DNA from 2 places in the Kitasatospora sp. NPDC097605 genome. Region 1 is predicted to be linked to the other one. Evidence: riboswitches for the same ligand, from Rfam matches in the RefSeq annotation. Region 1 holds a riboswitch; the other holds the start of a gene.
What was found. Region 1 has a riboswitch for guanidine ahead of ABTX81_RS14950 (DMT family transporter). Riboswitches for the same ligand answer to the same signal wherever they lie in the genome.
Positions count from the first base shown of each region.

Region 1 (5,095 bases):
GGCCCGTACAACTGCCCCAACGTCTTCGTGGACGCCTGGGCGGTGCGCACCAACAACCCGCCGGCCGGCCGGATGCGCGGCGAGGGCGCGCTGCAGGCGTGCTTCGCCTACGAGTCGCAGCTGGACCAGCTGGCCGCCCGGGTCGGCGTCGACCCGGTGGAGATCCGCCGCCGCAATGTGATGGCGACCGGCGACCCGCTGCCCACCGGACAGGCCGTCACCTGCCCGGCCCCGGTGGGCGCGCTGCTGGAGGCCGTCGCCGGGGAGCCGCTGCCGGCGCTGCCGGTGGACGACCCGGACGCCGAGTGGCTGCTGCCGGGCGGGCCCGGCGGCGCCGGCGACCCGGCCGCGGTGCGGCGCGGCATCGGCTACGCGCTGGGCATGGTGCACATGCTGGGCGCCGAGGGCGAGGACGAGGTCGCCACCGCGACGGTGCGGGTCAGCGGCGACCACGCCACGGTGATCTGCGCCGCGGTCGACGCCGGCCAGGGCTTCGCCACGCTGGCCCGGCAGATCGTGCAGAGCGTGCTGGGCGTCAGCGAGGTGTACATCGCGCCGGCCGACAGCGACCAGTCGGTGGCCGGGCCGTCCGCCCGGGGCCGGCACACCTGGGTGTCCGGCGGCGCGATCGAGCGGGCCGCGCTGATGGTCCGCCACCAGCTGCTCCAGCCGATCGCCGCGAACTTCGGGATGTCGGCGGAGCTGCTGCAGATCGCCGACGGCAAGATCACCTCGTACGACGGGGTGCTCGGCATGCCGGTGGCCGAGGCACTGGAGGGCAAGGAGCTCTGGGCGACCGCGCAGTGCCGCCCGCACCCGACCGAGCCGCTGGACGAGGCCGGGCACGGCGACGCCTTCGTCTCCATCGCGTTCTGCGCGATGCGCGCGGTGGTGGACGTGGACATCGAACTGGGCGCCGTCCGGGTGGTCGAGATGACGGTGGCCCAGGACGTCGGCCGGGCACTGAACCCGCGGCAGATCGAGGACCGGATCGAGGCGGGGGTCGCCCAGGGCGTCGGCCTGGCGCTGCTGGAGGACCTCCGCACCGAGGGCGGCCTGCTGGCCAACCCCTCGCTCACCGGCTACCGGCTGCCGACCGCGCTGGACACCCCGGAGATCCGGGTCGCCGCCCTGCTGGAGGAGCGCGACGTGGTGGCCCCGTTCGGGGCCAAGGCGGTCAGCGCGGTCCCGGCGGTGACCGCGCCGGCGGCCGTGGCCGCGGCGGTCCGCGCCGCCACCGGCCTGCCGGTGGGCCGGCTGCCGATCCGCCCGGAGGACGCCGTCACCGGCTGAGCGGGCGCTCGGGGAATTCGGCGGGAGACCGCCGAATTCCCGGAAAATGCATGACGAATTGCCGGTCGGCGCTTTTGCGTCGACCGGCAATTCGCTTTCGGAGGCCATGACGGGAATCGAACCCGTGTACACCGCTTTGCAGGCGGTTCCCTAAACCACTCGGGCACACGGCCGTGGGGGTGGAACTGGTGACAGGCTGGACTGCGGGGCGCCTCAGGCGCGGCGGCAGCAGCGACAGGCGCGACAACAGCGGGGAGCGGTGGCACAGGTGCGGGGCGAGGTGGCCGCCGTCTTCCTGTCCATGTCCGACTCCTGTCGTCGTTCGCCGTGTTGGTGAATTCAGTCTGGCGGAATGCCGGGCGGAACGTCAATATGCCTTTGTAAATTCTGTGTGGCGGGATTTCCGGAGGGGTGTGCTACGGTCGGAGGCAGGTGGCCCTCCGCGGCCGCCCCGGACGAGCGCGTCGTACCCGGTGATGACAAGACGACGCAGTGACAGCGGCAACCCGGCCGCTGCCGACTGCGGAGGTACGACCGTCATGGCTTGGCTCGTTCTGATTCTCTCCGGCGTCCTGGAGACCGTGTGGGCGGTGGCCCTGGAGGCGTCCAAGGGCTTCTCCCGCCTCGTCCCGACCGTGGTGTTCGGTGCGGCGCTGCTCCTCTCGATGGGCGGCCTGGCGTACGCGATGCGCTCGATCCCGATCGGCACCGGCTACGCGGTGTGGGTGGGCATCGGCGCGGTGGGCACCGCGATCTACGGCATGGCGGTACTGGGGGACGCGGTGACCCTGGCCCGGATCGGCTGCCTGCTGCTGATCGTCTCCGGCGTGGTGGGCCTCAAGGTGCTGCACTGACCGCGGCGCCGGCTCCGGACCTAGGTCCGGAGTCGGAGAAGAGTGGCGACCAGGGTCAGGGTCCATCGGGCCGGACGCGCCTTACGATCATACGTATGACCACAGCCTCCGCCGCCTCGGCCGACACCGCCCCCGTTCCGATACCGACCGACCCCGGCGGCGGGGTGCTGGGCGACCACTTCCGGGCCCTGACCCTGGGGATCGTCTCGGTGGTCCTGGTGATCGCCTTCGAGGCGACGGCCGTCAACACCGCGATGCCGGTGGCCGCCCGCGAGCTGGACGGGCTCGGGCTGTACGCCTTCGCTTTCTCCGGCTACTTCACCACCACGCTCTTCGCGCTGGTCGTCTCCGGCCAGTGGTGCGACCGGAGCGGCCCGCTGCAACCGCTGTTCACCGGCATCGCGGTGTTCGGGGCGGGCCTGCTGGTGGCCGGCGCGGCGCCCGGGATGTGGATCTTCGTCGGCGGCCGGGCGATCCAGGGCCTCGGCGGCGGGCTGGTGATCGTCGCGCTCTACGTGGTGGTCGGCCGGGCCTACCCCGAGCGGTTGCGGCCCTCGGTGTTCGCCGCCTTCTCCTCGGCCTGGGTGCTGCCCTCGATCGTCGGCCCGGTGGTCTCCGGCGCGGTCACCCAGCACCTCGGCTGGCGCTGGGTCTTCCTCGCCGTACCGGCGCTGATCCTGCTGCCGCTGGCGGTGATGGGCCCGGCGCTGCGCCGCTCGGAGAAGGAGCAGCCGGTGCTCAAGGGCGCCGCGTTCGACCGCCGCCGCACCGGGCTGGCCGCGATGGCCGCGCTCGGCGCCGGCCTGCTGCAGTACGCGGGCCAGCGGCTGGACCTGCCCGGGCTGCTGCCGGCCGTCGCCGGGGCGGCGCTGCTGGTCCCGGCGGTGCTCGGGCTGCTGCCGGCCGGCACGCTGCGGGCCGGGCGAGGACTGCCGACGGTGATTCTGCTGCGCGGGGTCGCGGCGGGGGCCTTCTTCGCGGCCGAGGCGTTCATCCCGCTGATGATGGTGACCGAGCGCGGCCTGTCGCCGACGCTGGCCGGGCTCACCCTGACCAGCGGTGGCCTGTCCTGGGCGCTCGGCTCCTGGATCCAGGGCCGGCCGGGGGCCGAGCGGTACCGCGAGGCGATGATCCGCGGCGGCTTCGTGCTGACCGCGGTGGCCATCGCCGGGGCGGCGCTGGTACTCGTCCCGGCGGCGCCGACCTGGGTGGCGGCGGCGGCCTGGGGCGTCGGCGGGATCGGCATGGGCCTGACGGTCGCGAGCGTCAGCGTGCTGATGATGAAGCTGTCGACGCCGGAGGACGCCGGGGCCAACTCGGCCTCGCTCCAGGTGAGCGACGCGCTGGGCAACGTGCTGCTGGTGGGCCTGTCCGGGGTGCTGTTCGCGGCGCTCGGCGGAGGCTCGGTGGCCGCCGCCCACGACGGCGCCGGGGGCACCGGGTCGACCGGGGCGTTCGCGGTGATCTTCCTGACCATGACCGGGGTCGCGCTGCTCGGCGCCCTGGTCTCCGGCCGGGTCCGCAAGTCCGGCTGAGCGACCGGCCGAGACCTCGGCGGGAGGCCGGGCGGGCCACGATTCAGAAGCTCTCCCAGCCCCCGGCCGGGGCCTGGCCCGGGCCCAGGGTCCGGAGCTTGCGCAGCACCGCCGGGTCCTGGGCGTCCAGCCAGTCGACCAGTTGACGGAAGGACACCAGCCGGACCTCGGGCCGCCCGGCGATCGCCTTGATGACGTCCTCGACGGCGTTCATGTAGATGCCGCCGTTCCACTCCTCGAAGTGGTTGCCGATGATGTACGGCGCGCGGTTGGTGGTGTAGGCGCGCTCGAAGCCCATCAGGTAGGCGTCCCTGGCCTGGGTCTGGAAGCCGGGGTGGAGCGCCGGGTCGGCCTTGGTGTTGCTGCCGCACTGGTTGAACATGATGTTGTAGTCCATCGACAGCACCTGGAAGGTGTGCCCGGGGAACGGGATGGACTGCAGCGGGAGGTCCCAGAGCGCCCCGCCCTGGATCTTCTGCGGCCAGATCTGGGTGCCGTTGCCGCTGCTGTCGTAGCGCCAGCCGCGCTTGACGGCGGTGGGCAGCAGGTTGCGCTGGCCCTCCAGGCAGGGGGTGCGGCTGCCGATCAGCTCCTTGCGGTAGTCGAAGGGCAGCGCGGGCAGGTCGGTGAAGCCGGTGTTGGTCCGCCAGTTCATCACGAAGTCCATCGCCTGCTGGATCTCGCTGTCCCACTCCTCCGGCGACCACTTGCCGACACCGGTGGCGCCGCAGAAGTGGCCGTTGAAGTGGGTGCCGATCTCGTGGCCCTCCAGCCAGGCGGCGTGCACGTTCTCCAGGGTGTCCCGGATGTGCTGGTCGGTCAGGTAGCCGATGTCGGAGGCGCCGGCCTTGTGCTGCGGCGGGCGGTAGAGGTCCTTGCGGGACTCCGGCAGCAGGTAGAGGCCGCTGAGGAAGAAGGTCATCGAGGCGTCGTGCTCCCGGGCGAGCCGGCGGAAGCGCGCGAACAGGCCGTTGTCGAGCTCGCCGGCGCCGTCCCAGGAGAAGACCACGAACTGCGGCGGGCGCTGGCCGGGCCGCAGCGCCTCGGGGGCGGGCCGGGCGGGCTGCGGGCCGGTGTCCGAGGTGGAGCCGTCGCCGATCAGGGTGACCGGGGGCTTGGCCGCCTCGGTCGGGGCCGGCGCGTGGTCCTCGGCCGGGGTGGCCGGGACCGGGGCCGGAGCGGTCGCCTTCCCGTCGCCCGGGTCCTTCCGGACCCCGCAGCCCGCGGCGAGGGCGGCGGCGCCGGCGGCACCCGCGGCCAGCAGGGTGCGGCGGGAGAGAGCATCCATGGTCACTCCGTTCATGGGGCGGGCGCGATGCGGGCGCGGCAGGCACGGCGGGTGGCCGGCCGGGCGGACGGGGGCCCGGTCGGACAAGTGCGGTGATAGGCCTGTGAACGGGGTCAGCATGGCAC
Region 1 is NZ_JBEOSF010000011.1:62,529-67,623, forward strand. It holds gene ABTX81_RS14940 (xanthine dehydrogenase family protein molybdopterin-binding subunit) at 1-1,293, shown strand, start outside; tRNA gene ABTX81_RS14945 (tRNA-Cys) at 1,395-1,466, opposite strand; guanidine-III (ykkC-III) riboswitch at 1,722-1,787, shown strand; gene ABTX81_RS14950 (DMT family transporter) at 1,833-2,147, shown strand; gene ABTX81_RS14955 (MFS transporter) at 2,243-3,682, shown strand; gene ABTX81_RS14960 (polysaccharide deacetylase family protein) at 3,726-4,970, opposite strand.

Region 2 (5,095 bases), on a different contig from region 1:
GAGTACAGGGTGCTGATCAGGGAGAGGGTGGTGGCGAACATGGCGGCCGCGCCGACCCCCTGCACCAGGCGGGCGGTGATCAGCCAGCCCATGTCCGGCGACAGCGCGCACGCGACGGAGGCGACAGCGAAGACGAACAGGCCCGCCACGTACACGCGGCGCCGCCCGTACAGGTCCGCGAGCATGCCCGCGCCCAGCAGAGCGGCGGCAACCGCCAGTGCGTAGCCGTCGGCCACCCACTGGAGTTGGGACAAGGACGCGTCCAACGATCCGGACATGGACGGCAAAGCGACCAGCACGATGGTGACATCGACCAGCAGCATGAATGTGCCCAGGCAGATCGCTGCCAAGGGCCCCCAGATACGCATGAAGCGAAACTCCCGAAGTGGGTGGGACGAGACCCCCACACCCTCCGCGCCCTCCGCGGGCACCCCAAGCCGTACCCTGCGGGACGGAAGGATCCGGCACACAGGTGAGGCATCGCGGTGGATTCAGACAGGCTCGACGAGCTCGACCAACGGCTCTTGCAGCTCCTCCAGTTGGACGGCCGGGCTCCCTTCAGCCGTCTCGCCCGGGACCTGGACGTCTCCGAGCGGACCGTCGCCCGCCGCTACCGGCGGCTACGCGCGATGGGCCTGCGCATCGTGGGCCAACCGGTGCCCGACCGCCTGGGTTTGGTGCGCTGGCTACTGCGTCTGCGCTGCACGCCGGACGCGGCCGGGGCCATCGCCGACGCGCTGGCCCGCCGTCCCGACACCAGCTGGGTCACCCTGGCCTCCGGCGGCACCGAGCTCTACTGCGCCCTCAACACCCGCACCGCCGACGAACGCAACGCCCTCCTGCTGCAGAAGCTCCCCCGCACCCCGCACGTGCTGACCGTCAGCGCCCACTGCATGATGCGGATCTTCGTCGGCACCACCAGCACCTGGCACGCCACCCGGTTCGATGCCCCGGCCCCGACGGGATCGTCGCCCTCGCTGGAACCACTGCTCCTGGACCCCACCGACCGGGTACTGTTCGCCGTACTGGCCCGCGACGGCCGGGCCACCCTTGCCGAGCTCGGCACCGCGGCCGGCCGGTCTCCCTCCAGCGTCCAGCGCCATCTCGACCGGCTCCGGGACGAAGGCGCCCTCGGCTTCTCCGTCGACTTCGACCCCGAACTCCTGGGCTACCGGATGACCACCCAGCTGTGGTTGAACGTCGTCCCCGTCCATCTGCGCACCGTCGGTGAGGCCCTCGCCACCCACCCCGAGATCGCGTTCGCCGCCGCCGTCACCGGCACGTCCAACCTCGTCGCCAGCGGCGTCTTCCGGACGCCCGCCGACCTCTACGACTACCTCGACCGGCGCATCGGCCCTCTCCCCGGCATCCAGAACATCGAGACCGCGCCGACCCTTCGCGAGGTCAAACGCCTCGTCCACGTCCTGCCCTGACCGAATCCGAAGTCCGGAACTCAGCAGTCGAACTCCCTGCCGCCGGCGCCCGGACCGCCGGACGTCCAGCGATGGATCCGCGCGGTGCACGCCTTCGCCACGGCCGTGAGCGCCCCCGCGCCCCTGCTGGTCATGCTGCTCACCGTCAGCGTCGGCCGCGGCCGGAGCCGACACCGCCAGCACCGTGTCGCCATCGACGTCCACCTGCACCAGCGTGCGATGCTGCGCGCCGAGCAGCAGGTGTTCGACCGCCGCCGTGCCGAGCGGCGGGCGCTGCCGTGTGAGGACTGCGGCACCGAGCACGCGGGTGGGCTGTGCGGCTCGTGCTGGGCCGCCCGCTCCATCCGCACCGTGGTGGACGAGTGCGTGGACCCGGCCCTCGCCGCCTCCGCCGACCTCGCCGACCACCGCAACGTCAACGCCGTCGCCCTCCGCACCGAGGCCGAACTGCGTGCGGCGATGGCCGCCGCCCGCCCCGGCCGCGAGGACGCCCTCGGATCCGACCTCGAGACCGCCCGGGACGCCGTCAACACCTACGGGCCGACGCCCTCGCACGGCTGGCCCGCCAGACCGCGCTCGACGAAGCCGCCGCTCGGCCGGAAGCGATCCTGACCCAGCACTACAATTGGCTGCGCCGCGAACCCGAACACGCCCACCGCGCCGCGCTCGAATTCCCCGTCAACTTCTATTGTTCAGGTTTGTCGGCGACGTGGTTGTAGCCGGTCGTTAGCCACTGCCAGCGGAAACTTCTCGGCCTGGTCCAGGGCGGTGAGCAGAGAGGTCCACTGCTGGGCCTGGACGGGGGCCATCTTCGGGTCCGCGGGGTTCGACCAGAGGCCGTCTGCGGGGACTCGGTTGGGTTTGAGGTCGGTACGGAACTGGGCCCAGGTCCGGTCCCGCCCGGGCAGCACCGGGGAAAGGCCCAGCCGCTGCATCGCCTCGGCGTGCACCGGGTCCGCCCCCACCTCGCCGGCGCTCTCGTTCTCCTCCTCGGGCGCCTCCATCGCCTTGCGGGCCTCGATCGCGACCAGCTCGGCACTGCACGACTTTGCCCGCAGCACCGTCTCCATCCCGGCGACCACCGCGCCCGCGGGCAGCTGGCGATGCAGCAGCAGGACCTCGATCAGCGCCCGCGTGCCCTCCCGCTCGCCGTGTGCCTCCCGTGCGGCGGCCCAGAACGCCTCGTGAACCGACGTGAACGTCCCCTCCGAACGGGCCTGGGCAAGAGCGGCGGCGCCGGCGAACGCGCCCGGCTCGACCTCCCGCCCGCAGACCTGCTCGACCGCGTCGGCCGCCCGCCCCAGCACCGCGCGGTGCGCCTCCTCGGTCTGCCGCCCGGTGGGATCGCGCACCCACCCGGCCGCCCGCCGGCCCGTCTCGCCCACCTCGGCGAGCAACCCGTTCACCACGTGCCGCTGCTCGGCTCCTGCTGCTCCTGGTCCTCGTCCTCGAGGTCCACCTCGTCCACCCGGACGGTCACGTTCGTCATGACCGGCGCGCCCCTGCATGGGCCTCCATGGCCGACCTGGCCGCGGCCGAGACCTCCGCCGACGGCTGCGACCCCGCAGCGCCGTGCGCCGGCTTCCTCGCCTGCGACCGGCACCAGCCCGCTGTCACTGCGCCGTCTTGTCGTCACCGGGTACGACGCGGTCCGGGGCAGCCGTCGGGCGCCGCCGACCCTGCGCGGCCTGGGCGACCCGCACCGCGACTACGCGCTCGGCGACGGCCTGGTCCACCTCACCTGGCCCGGCCGCTGCGAGGTCCAGGCCCTCGAACAGCGAGGCCGCCTGGCGGGCTGGACCGAGGTCTACGACGACGCGGGCAGCTGGATCGCCCTCGTCCCCGGCCGCCCGGTCGCCGTCACCGCCGACGGCATCCCGCTCCTGTCCGCGCACCCGAACGACGCCTCACCCTGCTGCGCCTGGCGCTCGATCAGGGCCTCGCCGCCGCCGGTCCGGCCCGGCCGCTTCCTCCTGTCCACGGGTGATCCCGGTCACGGACAAACCTGGAGGACAAGGCCCTTGACCAGGGCAAACCGGGCAGGACAAGGGGGCCTGGTCAAGGGGTGCGGTCAGACCGCGGACAAGCGGGCGGTGTGCATTGTCGGGGGCACCCGGGTGCTGGTCCGGGTGCGGCCGGGGCCGGCCACCGTGCCGGTCTCGGCCTGCTGCTGATGGAAGGCCACCTCGATGACCACCACCGTGCTCGCCCAGCCCGACCCCGGCCACCAGTGCGGAACCGGCCCGGCTGTTCCAACCCCGTCCCTACGCCGCGCACCGGGCGGCCGCGCACCTACTCGCGGTCCTGCGAGGCCGTCTGCCTGGGAACGCGGCTACGCCTATGCCACCGCCTTCCACCGCCGGCACGGCCACCTGGCGATCCCGGCGACTGCGAAGCTCGACGACTACGCGGTGGGCGCGTGGACGTGCCGCCAGCGCAAGGCCGCGGGCCTCACCACCGGCCAGGCCTCGAAGCTGAACGCCCTGGACGACCCTCTACACCGCCCTCGACCGCGCGGGCCTGGCCGCGCTCACCGACGACGACCACCAGGCCGTCCGCGACCTCACCCGGACCCTCGACCCGCCCGCGCTGCGCCAGGTCATGAGCTGGCTGGAACGCACCCGCAGCGCGGCCCTCACCCTGCACCGCGCCGAGCCGGTTCAGCCCGCCCGGCCCGATGTGCGGCGCAGCCGGTTCTGACAGCCCGCTCCCTGGTGAAAGGTGTTGACCTTGTAGGTCGGCGGGGGTTCGCAGCGGGCCCGGGGGCATTCTCGCCGATGACGGCCGGTGGTTCTGGTGCCCGCGTGGGTGGGGCACCGGCCTGTTCGGACCGGACCGGCTGGGCCGCCACTACTTGAAGCCTCCGTGTGACCGGCGGGGCGTCTTCGTGTCGGGATCCGGCGGGATCGGTCGGCTTGACATCGGGTGGGCTTCTGAACCTCGGAATGTGACCCTCCGGAACTCTCGGGCCCGGTAGGTGGCCGCGGCCCGGCTCGCGGGGACCAGGCCGTCCCAGAAGAAGCATGTCATGACCCGGCCCGCGCTGGCGCATCCGCGGACGGCCGCCCCGCCGCGTCCGCTGCGGCGTCCTCGGGTGTCCCGGACACGGGTGGTGACCTGCCCGGACATCGACAGGGTGTCCGGGACAGGCGCCGGGCCTTGCCCTCCGGCCGGAGGGCGCGAAACATCGACGCCGACCCGCTGAAGCCGCCCCCGCAGAGAGGTACACCGTGCGTTCCTGAGGAGATTGGGGCGCCGGGGGGACTGCTTCTGAAGCCGACCTTCAAAACCTCAGGAGGATTCTGTGAAGCGAGTACTCACCGTGCTGGCGGCCGTCGCTCTGTCGCTCGCAGCGTTGGCCGCGCCGACGGCTACGGCGAGCGCCAGCAACCCGGCGTCCGACGTGCAGCGCATCGTGCAGAGCGACGGAGTGGTCCTCTATCGCGGCGTGGAGACGCCCCAGCAACTGGCCAGCCTGTGTGACGGCAGGTTCTGTGCATGGAGTGCTGACGTGGCCACGATGGCTTACATCCCCGCCACATGCGGCGTGACGTTCAACGTGCCCGCATCGTGGAAGGCCACGGGTCAGGGCGAGTGGTACAACAACATGGCCTACCCGAAGCGCGTGAAGATGTATCAGGGCTCCGCTCCCGTCTACACCA
Region 2 is NZ_JBEOSF010000042.1:50,155-55,249, forward strand. It holds gene ABTX81_RS33020 (MFS transporter) at 1-350, opposite strand, end outside; gene ABTX81_RS33025 (Lrp/AsnC family transcriptional regulator) at 486-1,433, shown strand; gene ABTX81_RS33030 (hypothetical protein) at 1,518-2,045, shown strand; gene ABTX81_RS33035 (hypothetical protein) at 2,126-2,830, opposite strand; guanidine-III (ykkC-III) riboswitch at 3,049-3,107, opposite strand; gene ABTX81_RS33040 (hypothetical protein) at 3,505-3,633, opposite strand; partial or broken gene ABTX81_RS33045 (helicase associated domain-containing protein) at 3,623-3,910, shown strand; gene ABTX81_RS33050 (hypothetical protein) at 4,738-5,095, shown strand, end outside.
Region 2: another riboswitch for guanidine. It lies ahead of ABTX81_RS33035 (hypothetical protein); the one in region 1 lies ahead of ABTX81_RS14950 (DMT family transporter).